4 regions of the Streptomyces sp. NPDC055099 genome follow, and region 1 is predicted to be linked to each of the others. Evidence: riboswitches for the same ligand, from Rfam matches in the RefSeq annotation. Region 1 holds a riboswitch; each other region holds the start of a gene.
The links. A riboswitch is a leader RNA that binds a small molecule or an ion and turns the genes downstream of it on or off. The one in region 1 is predicted to bind cobalamin.

Region 1 (5,100 bases):
CTGGAGACCCATCGCGCCGAGGCCCACCGGACGCCACTTGGCGTTGGAGCGTCCCGCCTGCTCGGTCGGGTAGAAGTTGATGTCGACGACACGGTCGAGGAAGGTGACGGCGGTGCGGACGGTCTCGTCGAGCCGCTGCCAGTCGATGTCACCGGCGGCCGTGTCCACGAACGCGCCGAGGTTCACCGAACCCAGGTTGCAGACGGCCGTCTCGCCGTCGTCCGTCACCTCCAGGATCTCCGTGCAGAGGTTGGAGGAGTGGACGGTGTGGCCGGGCTCCGCCGTCTGGTTGGCCGTGCGGTTGGCGGCGTCCTTGAAGGTCATCCAGCCGTTGCCGGTCTGCGCCAGGGTGCGCATCATGCGGCCGTACAGCTCGCGGGCCGGGATGGTCTTGCGGGCGAGCCCGGCGGCCTCGGCCTTGCGGTAGGCCGCGTCGAACCCATCGCCCCACAGGTCGACGAGCTCGGGCACGTCGGCCGGGGAGAACAGCGACCAGTCCTGGTCGGCGGCGACCCGGCGCATGAACTCGTCCGGGATCCAGTGCGCCAGGTTGAGGTTGTGCGTGCGGCGCGCGTCCTCACCCGTGTTGTCGCGCAGCTCCAGGAACTCCTCGATGTCGGAGTGCCACGTCTCCAGGTAGACCGCGGCGGCGCCCTTGCGGCGGCCGCCCTGGTTCACGGCGGCGACGGACGCGTCCAGGGTCTTGAGGAACGGCACGATGCCGTTGGAGTGCCCGTTCGTGCCGCGGATGAGCGAACCGCGGGCGCGGATGCGGGAGTACGAGAGGCCGATGCCGCCCGCGTGCTTGGAGAGCCGCGCGACCTGGTGGTAGCGGTCGTAGATGGAGTCCAGCTCGTCCAGCGGGGAGTCGAGGAGGTAGCAGGAGGACATCTGCGGGTGGCGGGTGCCGGAGTTGAAGAGCGTCGGCGAGGACGGCAGGTAGTCCAGGCGGCTCATCAGGCGGTACAGGGCGGCGACTTCGTCCGCCGCGCGCGCGGAGCCGTCCTCGGCGAGGCCGCTCGCGACGCGCAGCATGAAGTGCTGCGGGGTCTCGATGACGTGCCGGGTGAGGGGGTGGCGAAGGAGGTAGCGGCTGTGCAGGGTGCGCAGGCCGAAGTAGCCGAAGCGGAAGTCCGCGCCGTCCTCCAGGGCGGCCTCCACCAGACCGTCGAGGCGCTCCGCGTGGTCGGTGACGAACGCGGCGGTGCGGTCCGCGATCAGGCCCTCGCGGTGCCCGACGGCGACCGAGTCGGAGAAGGAGCGCACGCCCTGCGACGCGGCCTCGTCACGGATGGTGAGGCTGAGCAGCCTGGCCGCGAGCTGCGAGTACGTCGGGTCCTCGGAGATGAGGCCGGCCGCGGCCTCGGTCGCCAGCTCCCGCAGCTCCGCCAGATCCGCCCTGGCCGAGCGGCCCCGCAGCGCGGCGGCGGCGACCCGGCCGGGGTCGGCGTCGGGGAGGTCGGCGGTGAGGTCGGTCAGGGTACGCAGCAGCGCGGTTCCTGGGCCGTCGGCGGTCTGCGATCCGTCGGTGGTCTGCGCTGACGCAGGTTCGGCTGGCGCGATGGTCACGTGGAGCACTCCCTCGCTCGGCTCAGGGCCTTGGGGAGGGGTGAGTGACACACGGGGGCCGGCCCTGGGCAGGGCTGCGCTCCGCGTCCACCAGCCCATTCCACGAGGCCCGGACGTCGTCGGCACCCGGACCGGTCGGAACGGGCGCACTGTCGACAGGTCTTCGGACTTGCGAGCACGACAAATGCGTACTCATACACCGTTGCGGGACAGTTCCGGACTTGCACCGGATTCCCCTGCGGCGACAGCGAGCACGAGCATACATCTTGTGCTGGCTCTGAGCGGCAGCCCCATATCTTGTGTCGGCGCACACAACAAAGCGCGGGCCGCTGGGGGAAACCGGCGGCCCGCGCCATGCGTTGCGTACAGGAACAGGCTCAGTGCCCGCTCGGTGCTCCCGCCGTGGCCGGCGGCAGCTCCTCCACGACGCCGGGGTCGCCCACGTCCGCCGTGTAGTCGCCCGGAGACGTCTCGTCGATGCCGTCAGGGGCCTTCATGGCGCGCAGGACGAAGGTCATGGCCACGGTGACCGCCACGTTCAGGACGAACGCCGTGAGGCCGATGTAGCCGATCTCGCCGATGCCCGGGATCTCGTCGGACGAGCCGCCGAAGTGCTTCTGGGTGGGCGAGGCGACGCCGTACGTGGCGGCCGTTCCGTAGACCATGCCGACCGCCCAGCCCGCGAGCAGCGCCCAGCGGTGGAACCACCGCGTGAACAGGCCGCCGACGAGCGCGGGCATGGTCTGCAGGATCCAGATGCCGCCCAGGAGCTGGAAGTTGATCGCGACCGTCTTGTCCATGGTGAGGACGAAGGCGAGCGCGCCGACCTTCACCAGGAGCGAGACCAGCTTGGAGACCTTGGTCTCCTGCGCGGGTGTCGCGTCCGGCTTGAGGAAGTCCTTGTAGATGTTCCTGGTGAAGAGGTTCGCGGCCGCGATGGACATGATGGCGGCCGGGACGAGCGCGCCGATGCCGATCGCCGCGAACGCGACGCCGGTGAACCAGTCGGGGAACATGTTCTCGAACAGCTGCGGGATCGCGAGCTGGCCGTTCTCCACCTTCACCCCGGCCGCGATCGCCATGAAGCCGAGCAGCGCGAGCAGCCCCAGCATCAGCGAGTACAGCGGCAGGATCGTGGTGTTGCGGCGGATCACGTCACGGCTCTTGGAGGAGAGCGTCGCCGTGATCGAGTGCGGGTACATGAACAGCGCGAGCGCGGAGCCGAGCGCGAGCGTGGCGTAGGTCCACTGCCCGGCCTCGCCCGGCGCGAGACCCGCGACGGGCTTGCCCGCCGCGTCGTTCGCCGCCGAGAACTTGTCGTTCGCCGCCTGGAAGATCTCGTCGAAGCCGCCGAGCTTGATCGGGATGTAGATGATCGCGACGGCGATGACCAGGTAGATCAGACCGTCCTTCACGAACGCGATCAGCGCGGGCGCGCGCAGACCGGACGAGTACGTGTACGCGGCGAGCACCGCGAACGCGATCAGGAGCGGCAGGTCCTTGATGAACCAGTTCGTGTCCGGACCGCCGCCGACGCCCATCACGTCCAGCACGGCCTGGATACCGACCAGTTGGAGCGCGATGTACGGCATCGTGGCGAGGATGCCGGTGACCGCGACGGCCAGCGAGAGCCCCTTGGAGCCGAAGCGTCCGCGCACGAAGTCGGAGGTGGTCACGTATCCGTGCTTGTGCGAGACGGACCACAGGCGCGGCAGGAAGGTGAAGATCAGCGGGTAGACGAGGATCGTGTACGGCACCGCGAAGAAGCCGGCCGCGCCCGCCGCGTAGATCGCCGCCGGGACGGCCACGAAGGTGTACGCCGTGTAGAGGTCGCCGCCGAGCAGGAACCATGTGACCCAGGTGCCGAACGACCGGCCGCCCAGACCCCATTCGTCCAGGCTCTCGGTCTCGGCCTTGCGCCAGCGCGCGGCCAGGAAGCCCATCGCCGTGACGGCCGCGAAGAAGAAGATGAAGACGGCGAGGGCTATGCCGTTGACGCCGCCGGTGTCCGCTGCGAGCACGTTCATCGGGTCGCACCCCCCTGGGCCTGCTCGGCCTTGCGGGCGCGCTGGTCACGCTGCCACAGCTTGTAGGCGATCATGGTGAGAGCGGTGGAGACGACCACCCACAGCATCTGGTACCAGTAGAAGAACGGGATGCCTATGAAGGTCGGTTCGACCTTCGCGTAGGAGCTCACCCAGAGCATCGCCACGAACGGCGCGACGAGGCAGAGGGCAACGACCACGCGGACCGGCGTGACCACCGGTCTGCTCACTTCAGGCGCATCTGACACTTCGCGGCTCCGCTCCCTCGCTTATCCCACCTTTAACGTGCGGGAAATCTAAGCGAGGAGATTGATCTACGGAACCCCCGTCCGGATAGCGGACGCGTCGATGTGCCTGCTCAGTACGGGGTCAGCAGCAGCGGAACCCCTGCCTGGGGTCGGACTCCTGGCGCTCCGTCCGCATTCGCTCGAACTCCCGCCGGGAGGGGACGGATGCCCCGGGATGCGTCTTCCGCCTGTGCTCCACATAACGGTCGTACGCGGACTCATCGGTCAACTCGCGCGCGTACCACCGCACCCAGCGCAGGCCGCGCAGCACCCATGTCATGACGGGACCTGCGCGTCGTCCGAGGACCTCGCTTTCGCCGCCGCCAGTTCCGCCTTCTCCTCCGGTGTCGCGATGAGCCCGGCGGGCGCGACCAGCTTGGACTCCACGTACGCGGCCTCGCTCAGCTTCGTCGACTGCGGGTTGCGGACGTGCTTCACGCAGATCCGTGCCGCGTCCGCGATCACGATGACGATGAGCAGGGCGAGCGCGGCCGAAAGGACGCCGTCCACCGTGGAGTTGGTGACGACGGTGTGCATGTCGTCCATGGTCTTGGCGGGCGGCAGGATCTTCCCTTCGTCTATCGCGTCCTGGTAGTTCGAGCGCTGCTGGAAGAAGCCCACGCGCGGGTCGCTGGAGAACACCTTCTGCCAGCTCGCGGTGAGCGTCACCGTGGCGTCCCAGGCGAGCGGAATCCCGGTGATCCAGGCCCACTTGAGGCGCCCGGACTTCACCAGGAGTGTCGTGCAGACGGCGAGCGCGACCGCGGCGAGGAGCTGGTTGGAGATGCCGAAGATCGGGAAGAGCTGGTTGATCCCGCCGAGCGGCTCGTGCACGCCCACCCACAGGAAGTAGCCCCACAGGCCAGTGACGACGGCGCTCGTGATGATGAGACCGGGCTTCCAGCTGACGTTCTTGAAGGGCTTGTAGACGTTGCCGAGCATGTCCTGCAGCATGAACCGGCCCACGCGTGTGCCCGCGTCGAGCGCCGTGAGGATGAACAGCGCCTCAAACATGATCGCGAAGTGGTACCAGAACGCCTTCATGGAGCCGCCGGTGACCTTCGAGAAGATCTCGGAGACACCGACCGCGAGCGTGGGCGCGCCGCCGGTGCGCGAGAGCAGCGAGGACTCCTCGACGTTCTTGGCCGCCTGCGCGAGATCCTCGGGGGAGATGGAGTACCCGAAGTTCGCGACGGCCT
Region 2 (5,100 bases), on a different contig from region 1:
CGGACCTGAAGCTGTCCGACATCGACGCGGTGGCGGTGACCACGGGACCCGGCCTCGCGGGCGCGCTGCAGGTCGGCCTCGCGGGAGCGAAGACCCTGGCCCACGCGCTCGACGTCCCGCTGTACGGGGTGCACCACCTGGCCGGTCATGTCGCCGCCGACACGCTGGAACACGGCCCGCTGCCCGACCCCTGCGTGGTGCTCATCGTCTCCGGCGGGCACACGTCCCTGCTGCTCGTCCGGGACCTGGCCCGCGACCGGATCGTGCACCTGGGGGACACCCTGGACGACGCGGCGGGCGAGTGCTTCGACAAGGTCGCCCGGGTCTTCGGCCTGCCGTATCCGGGCGGCCCCGCCATCGACCGCGCGGCCCGGGACGGCGACCCGCGCGCGGTGGCCTTCCCCCGCCCGCTCACTGGGCCGAAGGACGCCCCGTACGCGTTCTCCTTCTCCGGCCTCAAGACCGCCGCCGCCCGCTGGGCCGAAGGGCACACGGGCCGTGAACTGCCGGTGGCCGACGGCGCGGCCTCGCTCCAGGAGGCCGTCGCGGACGTCCTGACCCGCAAGGCGCTCGCCGCCTGCCGGGAGTACGGGGTCACGACCCTCGTCGTGGTCGGCGGGGTCGCCGCGAACTCACGGGTGCGGTCGCTCGCGGAGGAGCGGTGCGCGGCAGCCGGCGTGCGCCTGCGCGTCCCCCCGATGACCCTGTGCACCGACAACGGCGCGATGATCGCCGCCGTCGGCGATCTGCTCGTACGCGCCGGCGCCGAGCCCGCGCCTTTGGACGTGTCGGTCGACCCGTCCGCCCCGCTGGAGTACGCGGCCCTGCAGCCGGGAGCGGCCCCGGCGAAGGCTGCCTGATGACGGCGGTCGTCCACGTCCTGCACGGCACGCAACTGCTCGCGCACACCGAAGCCTTGCGCACGGTCTACGCCGAGGCCTTCGGCCCACCGCCCTGGTACGAGGACGAGGAGAGGGTGGCGCAGTTCCTGGTCCGGCTCGGCGACGACGTGCGGCGTCCCGGGTTCACCGCGGCGATCGCCCTGCGGGGGACGGACATCGTCGGATTCACCACCGGCTGGACCACTCCCGACCCCTTTCCCGCCGACCGCTGTTATCCGCAGGCGGCCGCCGGACTCGGGGCCGGGCGCGCCCTGTCGTGGCTGTGCGGGGCGCGTGAGATAGACGAACTCGCCGTACGTCCCGGGGCGCAGGGGGCCGGGATCGGGGCGGCCCTTCTTGAGGCGATGGCCGCGGGCGCTCCCGATGACCGTGCCTGGCTGCTCACTTCGGTCCGGTCGGCGCAGGCCATGGAGTTCTACGGCCGCCAGGGCTGGACCCAGGCGACACACCCCTCACCCGACGGCAAAGGTGTCGTCGTCTTCCTCGGGCCTCGCCACCCCGCCAGGACCCTCGCGGTGTCCTGCGGCACAGGAGGGGTGACAGGAGGCTGACCAGGGGCGTACGCCCAGGTCATGTGCGCTCGCGCGTGCCACAGATGGAGCGGTCCCGCAAGTTGTCAGGTCACTGGATTCCGCACTAGGGTCACCACGCCTTGGTGCTCGGGAAATCGGTGTGATGCCGGTGCGGCCCTCGCCACTGTGATCGGGAAGTCCGGCTCCAGCCCTCGCGGCAGCCACTGGGCGCAACACGCGCCCGGGAAGGCGGAGTCCGGTCGGTACGACCCGTCAGCCAGGAGACCGGCCAAGGCGCGTTGTCCATCCACGAGGTGCTGGAGAGGGTCTGCTTAGCCATGCACATAGCCGAGGGTTTCCTCCCACCGGCGCACGCGATCGCCTGGGGCGTAGCGTCCGCGCCGTTCGTCGTCCACGGAGTCCGCTCCCTCACCCGTGAGGTCAAGGAACACCCGGAGAGCACCCTGCTCCTGGGCGCGTCCGGAGCGTTCACCTTTGTCCTTTCCGCGCTGAAGATCCCGTCCGTCACCGGGAGTTGCTCGCACCCGACGGGCACCGGGCTCGGCGCGATCCTCTTCCGGCCTCCGATCATGGCGGTGCTCGGCACCATCACGCTGCTGTTCCAGGCGCTGCTGCTCGCCCACGGCGGGCTCACCACGCTGGGCGCCAACGTGTTCTCCATGGCCATCGTCGGGCCATGGGCGGGATACGCCGTCTACCGGCTCCTGAAGCGGTACGACGTGCCGCTCATGGTGGCCGTGTTCTTCGGCGCGTTCGTCGCCGACCTGTCCACGTACTGCGTCACCAGCGTCCAGCTCGCCCTGGCGTTCCCGGACCCCGGCAGCGGATTCATCGGCGCCCTGGGCAAGTTCGGCGGCATCTTCGCCGTCACGCAGATCCCCCTCGCCGTCAGCGAGGGACTGCTCACCGTCGTGGTGATGCGGCTGCTCGTGCAGTCGAGCAAGGGTGAGCTCACGCGGCTCGGCGTGCTGCTCCAGGGCAAGAAGCCGTCCGTGCGGGCGGACACCGGCAGCAAGACCGAGACGGAGACGGGGGCCAGCGCCTGATGAGCCGGAACGCGAAGATCAACACTCTGCTGCTCCTCATCGTCGCCGCGCTGGCGGTGCTGCCGCTGGCGCTCGGCCTCGGCGACGACGAGAAGGAGCCGTTCACCGGGGCCGACGCCCAGGCCGAGACCGCGATCACCGAGATCGAGCCGGACTACGAGCCTTGGTTCTCGCCGCTGTACGAACCCCCGTCCGGGGAGATCGAGTCGGCGCTCTTCGCGCTGCAGGCGGCGATCGGCGCGGGCGTCCTCGCCTACTACTTCGGTCTGCGCAAGGGGCGCCGTCAGGGCGCTGACGCGGCGCGGGCAGAGGCGGCGCGATCCGAGGCGGCGCACACCGAGGCAGCCGCCGGGGAGCAGGCCGTCGACGTGGAGCAGCAGCCCGCCGACGAGGAGCACACCCGGGCCGGGACCGGGCAGGTCTGACCCGGCGTGCTGCCCATCGACGCGGCGGCGCACAGCAGTCGCTGGCGCCGCCGCCACCCCGTGGACAAAGCCGTGCTCGGGCTCGGCCTCACCGTCCTTGCCGTCTCCCTGCCGCCCTGGCCGGGCGCCGCCCTGATCCTGGTCGCCGCGCTCACCGTGCTGCTCGGACCCGCCGGTGTGCCGCCGCGCAAACTGTGGCGCGCCTACCGCGTGCCCCTGGGCTTCTGCGTCACCGGCGCCCTGACGCTGCTCGTCCAACTGGGCGGGCCCGAGGGGTTCCTCACGCTCGCCGACGGCGGCCCCGAGCGAGCGGGCGGACTGCTCCTGCGCACGTCGGCGGCCTCGCTCGGCGTCCTTCTCTTCGCCTTCACCACGCCCATGTCGGACCTGCTGCCCCGCCTGGTGAAGGCCGGCGTACCGGCGCCGGTCGTCGACGTGGCGCTGGTCATGTACCGGATGAGCTTCCTGCTCCTCGATTCCATGAGCCGGATCCGGCAGGCGCAGGCCGCGCGCCTTGGTCACACCACCCGGGCCGCCACCTGGCGTTCCCTCGGCGGTCTCGGCGCCACCGCGTTCGTGCGGGCCTTCGACCGGGCGAGCCGGCTGCAGGCCGGGCTCGCCGGACGCGGGTACGACGGGACCCTGCGGGTGCTCGTGCCCGACGCCCGGATCTCGCGGCCCTTCGTGGCCGCGAGCACCGCGCTCCTCGTGGGCCTCGCGGCCCTCACCCTCGTACTGGAAAGGGTTCTGCCATGAGCGAGCCGAGCGGGTCCCTGGTCGCTCTGCGTGCCGCTTCCTACGCATACGAGGACGGGCCCACTGTCCTCAGCGGCCTGGACTTCGACGTCACCGAAGGGCGCGCCCTCGCGCTGCTCGGGCGCAACGGCAGCGGCAAGACCACCCTCATGCGGCTCCTGAGCGGCGGACTCCGCCCGGACCAGGGCGGGTTGACCCTGGGGGGCGCCCCCGTGACGTACGACCGCAAGGGGCTCACGCGGCTGCGCACCACCGTTCAACTGGTGGTCCAGGACCCGGACGACCAGCTCTTCGCCGCTTCCGTCGAACAGGACGTGTCCTTCGGGCCGTTGAACCTGGGTCTTTCGGACACCGAGGTGCGCGGCCGGGTCGCCGAGGCGCTCGCCGCGCTCGACATCAGCGCCCTGGCGGACCGCCCCACCCATCTGCTCTCCTACGGCCAGCGCAAGCGCACGGCCATCGCGGGAGCCGTGGCGATGCGGCCCCGCGTCCTGATCCTCGACGAGCCGACCGCGGGACTCGACCCCGACGGCCAGGAACGCCTCCTGACCACCCTGCAAGGCCTGCGGGACGCGGGAACGACCGTGGTGATGGCCACCCACGACGTGGACCTGGCCCTGCGCTGGGCCGACGACGCGGCCCTGCTCACCCCCTCGGGAGTACGCACCGGGCCGGTCGCGGAGATGCTCGCCCACCGCGAACTCCTGGCGCAGGCGGGCCTTCGCCTGCCCTGGGGGATCGCCGTCACGGAGCTGCTGCGGAACAAGGGCCTGCTGGCCGAGGTGGGCGAAGGGCCGCGTACCCCCGAGGAGTTGGCGGCCCTCACGGCGGCGGCGCTGCCCGGCGCGTCAGGCGGCTGACGGGCCCGCGGCCCGGACGCGGACCGGCAGCAGCGTCACGGCGAGCAGCGGGATCGCGGCGAGCACGAGCCACGGCACCCAGGGCGGGAGCCCCGCGTCAAGGAGCGAGCCGGTCACGGCGCTGCCCGCGAGCACGATCAGGCCGGAGACCGACGACAGTGCTCCGGTGTAGAGGCCGAGCCTGCCGTCGGGCGTGAGATCCGGGACCCACGCCCGGGCGGCCGGGGCGACCAGCATCTGGCCGAGGGTGAGCAGGACGACGAACCCGGCGGCGGGCAGCAGCCCGGCCACGCCGGTCCAGGCGGCCGGCCGGGCGGCGGCCACGACGGCGAACCCGACGGAGATGAGCACGAGCCCCGCCGCCATCGAGCGGCGCTCGTCGAGACGTCCTGCCGCCCAGTGGGTGACCGGGAGCTGCGTGGTCACCACGAGGAGGGAGGAGAGGGCGAAGAGCCAGGCGATCGGCGCCTGCGACCCTGCCGTACGTTCCACCTCGTCCGGCAGGGCGAGATAGAGCTGGTTGTACGCCAGGAGATAGGCGCCGTAGGCACAGCACACCGCCAGGAACCGGCGGTTGC
Region 3 (5,100 bases), on a different contig from region 1:
ACCGAGGCGATCTCCTCGGGTCTGGTCGACGCCGCGGGCCGGGAGGAGGGAGAGGCGGGCGCGGGCTCCGGCGCCTAGCGGATCTCGTCCGGGACCACCGTCAGCCACCGCTTGTCCGCGGTGACCTTCTGGCCGAGCTCCCGCTGCCGGTCGGCGTTCTTCCGCTTCATCCCGTCCAACTCCTTCATGTACGCGTCCTTGCGGTTGACCCAGACCCGTGCCCCGCCGTGCTCCACGTCCGCCGAGTGGAACAGCATCGGGCCGTCGCTCCTGGGGGTGTCGCCCGCCACCAGGACGGGCTTCTTCCACTCGTCGATGTACGTGTTGATGGCCGCGGGCTTGCCCTGGTACCAGGTCAGGGGCGCCCACAGGTTCGGCGTCAGCTCATGTCCCGCGAGCTTCTTCTGGTCGAAGCGGCCCTCCGCGATCTCCTTGCGGGAGCTGGTGACCTCGCCCGTCCTGCGGTTCTTGAGCTGCAGGCCGACGCCGATGACGTTCTCGGGCTTCACGCCGTAGCCGTACTTGGGGTCGGAGAGGACCATGCGCACCAGATCCTCGCTGGCCGCGCTGACCACGTAGACCTCGATGCCGTGCTCGCGCAGCGACTTGTGGAGCTCCTGCATGCCGGTGAAGAACTCGGGCGGCTTCACCTCGGTCTTCGTCAGCTTCCCGTCCTCGTAGTACTCGGCCGGGATCGGCTCGTCGTGGGCGAGGAGTTCGTCGACGTACCCCTTGAGCTCCTTCAGCGTGAAGCCGGAGAAGATCTGCGCGGCCCACGGGTAGCAGACCTGGTCGTCGACCTCGCAGAGCCGGTTGTAGTAGCTGTAGAGGCTCTCCTTGTGCTTCGCCGTGTCCTTGAAGGGGATGATCTTCAGCGACGGGTCGATCGACGTGCGGGTCAGCACCCCCTTCATCTCCAGGAAGGGCAGGAGGGACTCCTCCAGGTCGTTGCGGTACGTCGTGTTGTCCGCGTCGAAGACGGCGTACGCGCCCTTGTGGTCGTTCTTCGCGATGAGCTTGCCCAGCTTCTTCGCGACCGGCTTCGGCCAGTGCTTCAGCTCGGACGTCGCGGCCTTCGCCGTCCTCGCCGTCTTCGCGGAGGCGTCCGCGGCCGTCGCGTCCTTGCCCGGCCAGAGCGCCGTCCCCGCCAGAACGGCCGCGGTGAGCGCGCCCGCCGTGCCGATGACGGCCAGCTTGCCCTTTGCCTTTGATGCCATGGTTCCGTGCCCCCTGAGAGCGGTCTGCGCCCCGTCCGGAGCGGCGGGTCATCGTATGAGGTCACACCAGGGATTCCCATGATCGACATCACCGGACGGGACGGGCATGGGGCCGCCGTGCGCGGGTAGGGGAGACGGGCGCCTGCCGCACTTCTGGGCCTGCTCCGTAGCGGCGCCCATCGCATACTGGAAGGCATGGAGACCGTCTCCCGGGAGTTCGTGCGGGCCGCCCCGCGGCTCGACGGCATGGTGGTGTCCGCCGTCGGCTACCGCACGCGGGGCGAGCGGCCGGGCCTGCACCGCGGCCTGCCGTCCCCGTACCTGACGCTGATCTTCTCGCTGGACGGTCCCGTCGTCACCGGCGCCACCCCCGAGCAGGTCGGTACCCGAGACGCCCTCCGCACGGACATCGTCCTCGGAGGCCTGCACCAGTCCCCGGCCTACGTCGTGCGGCCCGAGCACGAGGCGGGCATCCAGCTCGCCGTGCACCCGCTGGCCGCCCGCGCCCTGTTCGGCGTACCGGCCGCGGAACTCGCCGGAGAGCTGGTGACGCCCGGCGCGGAGGTGATGGGGCGCCGCGCCGCCGAGCTGCGGGAGCTGCTGTGCGAGCAGGGCGGCTGGGAGGAGCGGTTCGCCTCCCTCTCCGCCTACTTGAGGCAGCGCGCGGCCACCGACACCTCCTTCGGCTCCGTACGGCCCGAAGTCGGCGAGGCGTGGGCCTGGCTGGCCCGGCACCAGGGCGTGGGCACCCTGCGCGGGCTCTCCCGGCACGTCGCGCTCAGCGAACGCCGCCTCACCACCCTCTTCCGCGCCGAGACGGGCCTGAGCCCCAAGCAGGCCGGGCGCCTGATGCGCTTCCAGCGCGCACGGAACGCCGTCGTACGCCCCGTCGCGGCGGGCGCGGCCCCCGACCTGGCCCGTGTGGCCGCGGACTGCGGGTACTACGACCACTCCCACCTGGTGCGGGACTTCCGGCAGTACACCGGCGCGAGCCCCAGCGCCTGGCTGGCCGAAGAGTGCCGGAATATCCAAGCCGGGAGCTATGGCGGGGGCGAAGAGTGGGACCCATGAACACGACCGAGAAGCAGAACCAGCAGCCCCAGTCCGCCTCTTCCCTCAACTCCGAGGGGCGAGCCCCCGAGGCCGAGGAGCGCGCCCCCGCTGTCTGGCCGACCCTCCAGGCGCACGACGCCCCCGCACTGATCGACTTCCTGGTCGGCACGGTCGGCTTCCTGCGCACGGCCGTCTATCAGGACGGCGACAGCGTGGCGCACGCCGAACTCGACTGGCCCGAGGGCGGCGCGATCATGCTCGGCTCGTACGACGACGGGGCCGGGGACTGGTGCCTGAAGCCGGGCACCTTCGGCACGTACGTCGTCACCGATCACGTGGACGACCTCTACCAGCGGCTTCGCGCCGCCGGGGTCGAGATCACCCGTGAGATCGAGGACAAGCCCTACGGCAGCCGGGAGTTCGCGATCGCCGACCCCGAGGGCAACAAATGGTCCTTCGGCACCTACCGCGGCGCACCGAGGCCCCAGCAGCCTTCCTGACCTCGCGTGATAACTTGCGCACGCCAGTCAACCCACACCAGGGCCAGGGAATCCGGTGCGAATCCGGAACTGACGCGCAGCGGTGAGGGGGAACGGGCGGGGCAACGGCCACTGGGCGTCCACGGACACCTGGGAAGGCGCCCCGTCCGGCCGATCCCCGAGTCCGAAGACCTGCTGGCACCTTCGTCCGCGCACCGGGCGGCGGAGGTGACGAAACAGGCCAGGCTCCGCGTATGAGCCGTGAGACTCAAGGGATCGTGTGTCTTCCACCGCCCGTCATGTACGTATTCTGTCCCGTCGTGTACGGGTGCCCGTCCTCCTCGTCGCGGCCCTCGCCGTCACGCTGACCTCCTGCGGAGGCGGCACCACGACCACCTCCGCCACGGACGGCAAGGCCGCCGGCTACCCGCTGACCCTCACCTCCTGCGGCAAGAAGGCGGAGATCAAGGCGCCCCCGCGGCGAGCGGTCTCCCTCGACCAGGGCTCCACGGAGATCCTGCTCTCCCTCGGCCTCGCGGACCGCATGGCCGGCACCGGCACCTGGACGGACCCGGTGCTCAAGGGCCTGGAGAAGGACAACGCCAAGGTCGACCGGCTCGCCGACAGGTACCCCTCCTTCGAAAAGGTCCTCGCCAAGGAACCGGACTTCGTCACCGCCTCCTTCCTGGCGACGGTCAGCAAGGGCGGCGTCGCCGACCGCGCCAAGTTCGCCGAACTCGGCGTACCCGCCTACGTCTCGCCCTCCGACTGCGCGGGCAAGGACAACAGCGGCGACGGCGACGGCCGCCGCGTCAAGACGCTGACCATGGACACCGTCTACGGCGAAGTACGGGACCTGGCCAAGGCGTTCGGGGTCGAGAAGCGCGGCGAACGCCTGATCGCGGACCTCAAGGGCCGGGTGGCGAAGGCCACCAGGACCATCGAGCACACCAAGGCGTCCGGCACCTCGCTCCTCTACTGGTTCGCCAACTCCGACGCGCCCTACATCGCCGGCTGCTGCGGGGCGCCGGGCATCATCACCCGCGAACTCGGCGTGCAGAACGTCTTCGACGACACCCGCGACGAGTGGCCCCAGATCAACTGGGAGACGGTGGCCGACCGCGACCCGGACGTCCTGGTCATCGGCGACCTCACCCGCAAGTCGCAGACGGCCGAGAGCGCGAAGAAGAAGATCGAGTTCCTGGAGTCCAACCCCGTCACCAAGAACCTGACCGCCGTGAAGAAGAAGCGGTACGTGCTGCTGAGCGGCCAGGCCATGAACCCGACGATCCGCACGGTGGACGGCATCGAACAAGTCGCCGCCGCCCTGCGCGAGTTCGGCCTCGACGAGTGAGGACGGCCGCCCCGGGCGGCATACGTTCCGCCCTGCTCTGGACGGCGGGCCTCGCCGCCCTCGCCCTCTCCGTGGCGGTGGCCGTCACCATCGGCCCCGCGGACATCTCCGTACCCGACGTGTGGTCGGCGGTCGCGGCGCACCTCGGCTGGGGCGAGGCGACGCTGACGCCCATCCGGGACGGCATCGTCTGGAACCTGCGCATGCCGCGCACACTCCTCGCGGCGGTCTGCGGCGCGGGCCTCGCGGTCTGCGGGACCGTCCTCCAGTCCCTCCTGCGCAACCCGCTCGCCGACCCCTTCGTGCTCGGCGTCTCCTCGGGGGCGTCCACCGGCGCGGTCGCGATCGTCGTCCTGGGGGTCGGCGGGGGAGTGGTGTCGGTCTCGGCGGGCGCCTTCGTCGGGGCCGTCGTCTCCTTCGCGCTCGTGCTGCTGCTCAGCCACAGCCTGGGCGGAAGCGCCGACAGGGTGGTGCTCTCCGGGGTGGCGGCCATGCAGCTCTTCTCCTCGCTCACCTCCTTCGTGATCCTGACCTCGGGCGACGCGGAGACCACGCGGAGTGTCCTGTTCTGGCTGCTCGGCTCGCTGAGCGGGGTGGGCTGGACGGACGTCTCGCTGTGCGCGGCGGTGCTCTTCGCGGCGCTCGCCGTCTGCCTGACGCAGGCCCGCACCCTGGACGCGTTCGCGTTCGGCCAGGACGCGGCGGCGACGCTGGGCGTCCACGTGGCCCGCGTCCGCCTGCTGCTGCTTTCCGTGACGGCCCTGCTCACGGCGGCACTGGTCAGCAGCGCGGGCGCCATCGGTTTCGTGGGCCTGGTCCTGCCGCACGCGGCCCGTGCGCTCGTCGGCTCCGGCCACGCACGCCTGCTCCCGGTCACGGCACTCGCGGGCGCGGTGTTCCTGGTGTGGGTGGACACGCTGGCCCGCACGGTCCTCGACCCCCAGGAGGTCCCCGTGGGGGTGGTCACGTCCCTGATCGGCGTCCCGGCTTTCGTCCT
Region 4 (5,100 bases), on a different contig from region 1:
TGGCGAGATAGCCGGTGAGCTGTTCGGCGAAGTACTGGACCATGTCGTTGCGTTCGGGCTCGCCGTGCACCAGGACGTCGATGCCCGCCTTCTCCTGGAAGGCGAGGACGTCGCGGATCTCCGAACGGATGCGTTCCTCGTAGCCGTCCGTGTCGATGCGGCCCGCCCGCAAGTCGGCGCGTGCGGTGCGCAGTTCGGTGGTCTGCGGGAACGAGCCGATGGTGGTGGTGGGGAGTTGCGGCAGGCCGAGTCGGGAGCGCTGGGCCGCCGCGCGCTCCGGGTAGGCGTGGACGCGGCGGGCGTCGGCCTCCGTGACGGCGGCGACACGGGCTCGTACCGCCGGATCGTGCGTGAGGGCCGAACCCGAGCGGGACGCCAGATCGGCGCGATTGGCGGCCAGTTCGGCCGGGATGGTGTCCGTTCCCTGGGCCAAGGCGCGCGCCAGCGTGGCGATCTCGGTGGCCTTCTGGTGGGCGAAGGCCAGCCAGCGGACCACCTGCGGGTCGATGTCCCGTTCGGCGGTGGCGTCCAGCGGGACGTGCAGCAGGGAGCAGGACGCGGAGACGTCGACCCGGTCGGCGAGGCCGAGGAGTGTGCCCAGGGTGGAGAGGGACCTCTCCAGGTCGTTGATCCAGATGTTGCGGCCGTTGACGACGCCTGCGACAAGGCGCTTGCCGGGCAGTCCGCCGACGGCGGCGAGGTCCTGCAACTGGCCGGCGGCGGCCTCCGTGAAGTCCAGGGCGAGCCCCTCGACCGGCGCCTTGGCCAGCACGGGCAGGGCATCGCCGAGCCTGCCGAAGTAGGAGGCGACGAGGAGCTGCGGGCGATCGGTGAGGGCGCCCAGGTCACGGTAGGCGCGGGCGGCGGCGTTGAGCTCCGCCGGGGTGCGGTCCTGGACCAGGGCCGGCTCGTCGAGCTGCACCCACTCGGCGCCCGCGGCGCGCAGGTCGGCGAGGATCTCCGCGTAGACGGGCAGCAGGCGGTCGAGGAGCGTCAGCGGCTCGAAGTCGGCGGCCACGCCGGGCGCGGGCTTGGCGAGCAGCAGATAGGTCACCGGGCCGACAAGGACCGGGCGTGCGGCGAGGCCGAGCGCGACGGCCTCCTTCAGCTCGGCCACCTGCTTGGCGGAATCGGCGGCGAAGACGGTGTCGGGGCCCAACTCCGGCACGAGGTAGTGGTAGTTGGTGTCGAACCACTTGGTCATCTCAAGGGGCGCCACGTCCTGGGTGCCGCGGGCCATCGCGAAGTAGCCGTCGAGGGGGTCGGCGTCGACGGCCTCGCGATGCCGGCGCGGGACGGCGCCGACCATGACGCTGGTGTCCAGGACATGGTCGTAGTACGAGAAGTCGCCGGTCGGCACTTCGTGGATGCCGGCGTCGGCCAGGTGCCGCCAGGTGGACCGGCGCAGCCTCGCCGCGGTCTCCCGCAGGGCGTCGGCGCTGACGCGGCCCTTCCAGTAGCCCTCGACGGCCTTCTTCAGTTCCCGGTCGGGGCCCTGGCGGGGGTAGCCGTACACGGTGGCCCGTGCTGCCGCGGCTGCGGACTTCGCTGTCACGGAAATCTCCTTCGCGAGATGACTCCTGAGAATCCCGGGGACGGGACACGGACGCGAAGGGATGACAGACCGGGCGGACGGACACGCGCCGGTCGCGCGGTGCTCCACCTGATCTGTACGCCGACCCGCCCACGAGGTCACCGGGATGTCCGCATATGAGGGATCACATGCGGGCAACGGGCAGGTCTTCGGACTCGCGGGCACATCTGCCGGGGCAGACACCTACTGGCCGTCGCTTCCCGGACCCGTGCTCGGACCCAGTGCGTATGACGGCGGTCGTTCCCACTCACCGCTGCGGGGCAGTCCCGGATTCCCACCGGGTTCCCTCTTACGACACCTCTGCCTGGCGGACAGGGCGAACCAGCTGCACGGATCAGGCTAGAGGGTGGTCGCCCTCTTGGGCAGTACTGATCACATCCCGGACCGTGAGGTGAGACACGGACGCGACCGGCGTGGGGACACGCGAAGGGGCGCGGAACAGATCACCACTCTGTTCCGCGCCCCTCTCACAGCAGCCGCGAGCCCCTCGGCCCGGCGGCGGACCCGGGCCCCTCAGCCCCGGTCGTAGAGGTGGAACCCGCGCCCGCTCTTGCGGCCGAGCAGCCCCGCTTCGACCATGCGCAGGAGCAGAGGCGGCGGGGCGTACAGGGGCTCCTTGAACTCCTCGTAGAGCGATGCCGCGATGGACGCGACCGTGTCCAGACCGATCAGGTCGGCCAGCTTCAGCGGACCCATCGGATGGGCGCAGCCCAGCTCCATGCCCGCGTCCACGTCGGCGGCCGTCGCGAAGCCCGACTCCGTCATCCGGATCGCGGAGAGGAGATAGGGCACGAGCAGCGCGTTGACGACGAAGCCCGCCCGGTCCTTGGACCGCACGACCGTCTTGCCCAGCGTGCACGTGGCGAAGTCCTCGACGGCGGCGACGGTCTCCGCGGCCGTGTGCAGCGAGGAGACGACCTCCACCAGGGGCAGGACGGGGGCGGGGTTGAAGAAGTGCAGGCCGAGGACGCGGTCGGCGCGCCGGGTCGCCATGCCCAGACGCATGACCGGGATCGAGGAGGTGTTGGTGGCGAGGATCGCGCCGGGATCCTCGACGACCTTGTCCAGGGTGGCGAAGATGTCCGTCTTCGCCGCGCTGTCCTCGACGACTGCCTCGACCACGAGCTGGCGGTCGGCCAGATCGTCGAGGCTGCCGGTGAAGACCATGCGGGCCAGCACGTCCTCGGCACCGATGCGGTCCAACTTGCCGCGCTGTACGGCACGTTCGAGCGAGACGGCGACGCGCTCGCGGGCGGCGCGGGCGGCGAGCGCGTCGGTCTCGCAGACCACGGTGTCCAGACCGGCGCGGGCGCACACCTCGGCGATTCCGGCACCCATCTGACCGCCGCCCACCACACCGACCCGGCGGATGGCCGCGGTCACGACTGTCGCTCCGGGCGGCCGACGAACGGGCGGCGCACGAGGTGACGGGCGTAGGCGTCCGTGGTGAAGAACGCGGGCAACTCCCGGCCCAGGGCGGTCCGTTCGAAGAGCTCGCGGATCTCGTCGACCGGCGCCCACGGGTATTCCGCGCCCAGGGCGGCAAGCTCGTCCTCCACCAGCTCCAGGACCGTCGCGCGGTCGACGACGCGGTGCCGCAGCCACTGCCAGATCTGCACCCTGGCGATCTCGGCGGTGGCGGCGTCCTCCATGAGACCGTCCAGGGCGACGGCCCCCTGCCCGTTCAGCCAGGCGGCGAAGTAGCGCAGGGCGACGGCGATGTTGGTGCGTACGCCCTCCGTCGTGGGCGGTGCGCTGATGCGACGTACGGACAGCAGTCGCGCCGCGGTCACCTCGACGTCGTCGCGGGTGCGGTCGAGCTGATGTGGGCGGGTGCCGAGCACCCCGTCGAACACCTCTCGGCAGACGGGCACCAGCGCGGGATGGGCGACCCAGGAGCCGTCGAAGCCGTCCTCGGCCTCGCGTTCCTTGTCGAGCCGCACGGTGGCGACGGCGGCTTGGTGCGCGTCGCGATCTCTGCCGGGCACGTGGGCGGCCATGCCGCCGATCGCGTGGGCACCCCGCTTGTGGCAGGTGCGTACGAGGAGGTCGGTGTACGCGTGCATGAAGGGGGCGGTCATGGTGACCTTCGAGCGGTCGGGCAGGAGGAAGTCGGTGCGGTGTCCGAAGGTCTTGATGAGGCTGAACAGGTAGTTCCAGCGGCCCGCGTTGAGACCTGAGCTGTGCTCGCGCAGCTCGTAGAGGATCTCCTCCATCTGGACGGCCGCCGTGATGGTCTCGATCAGGACGGTCGCCCGGATCGTGCCGCGGGGGATGCCGGCGAGGTCTTGGGCGAGGACGAAGACGTCGTTCCACAGCCGTGCCTCGTCGCGGTTCTCCAGCTTCGGCAGATAGAAGTACGGGCCGTGCCCGGCGTCGATCTGCCGCTGGGCGCAGTGGAAGAAGTAGAGCCCGAAGTCGACGAGCGAGGCGGGCGCGGGCCTGCCGTCGATCTCCAGGTGCTCCTCGGTCAGATGCCAGCCGCGCGGGCGGACGACGATGGTCGCGACCTGCTCGCCGAGCGGGTACCGCTTGCCCTGCGGTGTGCTGAAGTCGATCCTGCGCTCGATCGCGTCGAGCAGGTTGAGCTGGCCGCCGATGATGTTGTCCCAGGTGGGCGAGGTGGCGTCCCCGAAGTCAGCCATCCACACCCGCGCACCGGAGTTGAGGGCGTTGACCGTCATGGCACGCTCCGGCGGCCCGGTGATCTCCACGCGGCGATCGGTGAGGCCGGGCGCCGGGGGAGCGACCCGCCAGGAGTCGTCCGCCCGGATACGGGCGGTGGCGACGGAGAAGTCGAGCGGGGAGCCGGAGGCAAGCCGGGCGCTCACCCGGATGCGCTCCTTGAGGATCTCCAGGCGGCGTTCGGCGAAGGCGTCGACGAGGCGGCCGACGAACTCCAGCGCCTCAGGGGTGAGGATCTCGTCCTGCCGGTCGGTCGTGCCGAGGACCTGGGCGCGGCTGGTCGGAGCGGAGAGGGGCATTGCGGGTCTCCTCGGGAAAGAACCGAACGGGCTGAAGAAATTGAACGGACTAGTGGAACTGCTCTTCCTCGGTGGAACCGGCCAGCGCGGTCGTCGACGAGGCCGGGTTGACGGCGGTGGACACCTGGTCGAAGTAGCCGGTGCCGACCTCGCGCTGGTGCTTCACCGCGGTGAAGCCCTGCGCCTGCGCGGCGAACTCGCGTTCCTGGAGGTCGACATAGGCGGTCATGCCGTGCTCGGCGTAACCGCGGGCCAGGTCGAACATGCCGTGGTTGAGGGAGTGGAAGCCGGCCAGGGTGATGAATTGGAAGCGGTAGCCCATGGCGCCCAGCTCGCGCTGGAACTTGGCGATCTGGTCGTCGTCCAGGGCGGCACGCCAGTTGAACGAGGGCGAGCAGTTGTAGGCGAGCATCTGGTCGGGGTGCTCGGCGTGGATGGCCTCGGCGAACTCACGGGCCTGCGCGAGGTCCGGCGTGCCGGTCTCGACCCAGATGAGGTCCGCGTACGGGGCGTAGGCGAGGC

Region 2: another riboswitch for cobalamin. It lies ahead of ACWFRU_RS13630 (energy-coupling factor ABC transporter permease); the one in region 1 lies ahead of ACWFRU_RS23270 (ribonucleoside-diphosphate reductase subunit alpha).
Region 3: another riboswitch for cobalamin. It lies ahead of ACWFRU_RS01555 (ABC transporter substrate-binding protein); the one in region 1 lies ahead of ACWFRU_RS23270 (ribonucleoside-diphosphate reductase subunit alpha).
Region 4: another riboswitch for cobalamin. It lies ahead of metE (5-methyltetrahydropteroyltriglutamate--homocysteine S-methyltransferase); the one in region 1 lies ahead of ACWFRU_RS23270 (ribonucleoside-diphosphate reductase subunit alpha).

The regions. Positions count from the first base shown of each region.
Region 1 covers NZ_JBSGUA010000009.1:227,506-232,605, reverse strand. The annotation lists gene ACWFRU_RS23270 (ribonucleoside-diphosphate reductase subunit alpha) at 1-1,569, opposite strand, end outside; cobalamin riboswitch at 1,707-1,830, opposite strand; gene mctP (monocarboxylate uptake permease MctP) at 1,947-3,596, opposite strand; gene ACWFRU_RS23260 (DUF3311 domain-containing protein) at 3,593-3,862, opposite strand; gene ACWFRU_RS23255 (YbdD/YjiX family protein) at 3,984-4,181, opposite strand; gene ACWFRU_RS23250 (carbon starvation CstA family protein) at 4,178-5,100, opposite strand, start outside.
Region 2 covers NZ_JBSGUA010000004.1:467,308-472,407, reverse strand. The annotation lists gene tsaD (tRNA (adenosine(37)-N6)-threonylcarbamoyltransferase complex transferase subunit TsaD) at 1-860, shown strand, start outside; gene ACWFRU_RS13635 (GNAT family N-acetyltransferase) at 860-1,453, shown strand; cobalamin riboswitch at 1,539-1,722, shown strand; gene ACWFRU_RS13630 (energy-coupling factor ABC transporter permease) at 1,753-2,481, shown strand; gene ACWFRU_RS13625 (energy-coupling factor ABC transporter substrate-binding protein) at 2,481-2,906, shown strand; gene cbiQ (cobalt ECF transporter T component CbiQ) at 2,913-3,662, shown strand; gene ACWFRU_RS13615 (energy-coupling factor ABC transporter ATP-binding protein) at 3,659-4,522, shown strand; gene ACWFRU_RS13610 (MDR family MFS transporter) at 4,511-5,100, opposite strand, start outside.
Region 3 covers NZ_JBSGUA010000001.1:343,256-348,355, reverse strand. The annotation lists gene ACWFRU_RS01575 (DUF2252 domain-containing protein) at 1-78, shown strand, start outside; gene ACWFRU_RS01570 (haloacid dehalogenase-like hydrolase) at 75-1,217, opposite strand; gene ACWFRU_RS01565 (helix-turn-helix domain-containing protein) at 1,413-2,288, shown strand; gene ACWFRU_RS01560 (VOC family protein) at 2,285-2,770, shown strand; cobalamin riboswitch at 2,778-2,963, shown strand; gene ACWFRU_RS01555 (ABC transporter substrate-binding protein) at 3,078-4,103, shown strand; gene ACWFRU_RS01550 (FecCD family ABC transporter permease) at 4,100-5,100, shown strand, end outside.
Region 4 covers NZ_JBSGUA010000004.1:475,132-480,231, reverse strand. The annotation lists gene metE (5-methyltetrahydropteroyltriglutamate--homocysteine S-methyltransferase) at 1-1,555, opposite strand, end outside; cobalamin riboswitch at 1,718-1,935, opposite strand; gene ACWFRU_RS13660 (3-hydroxybutyryl-CoA dehydrogenase) at 2,108-2,977, opposite strand; gene aceB (malate synthase A) at 2,974-4,578, opposite strand; gene aceA (isocitrate lyase) at 4,628-5,100, opposite strand, start outside.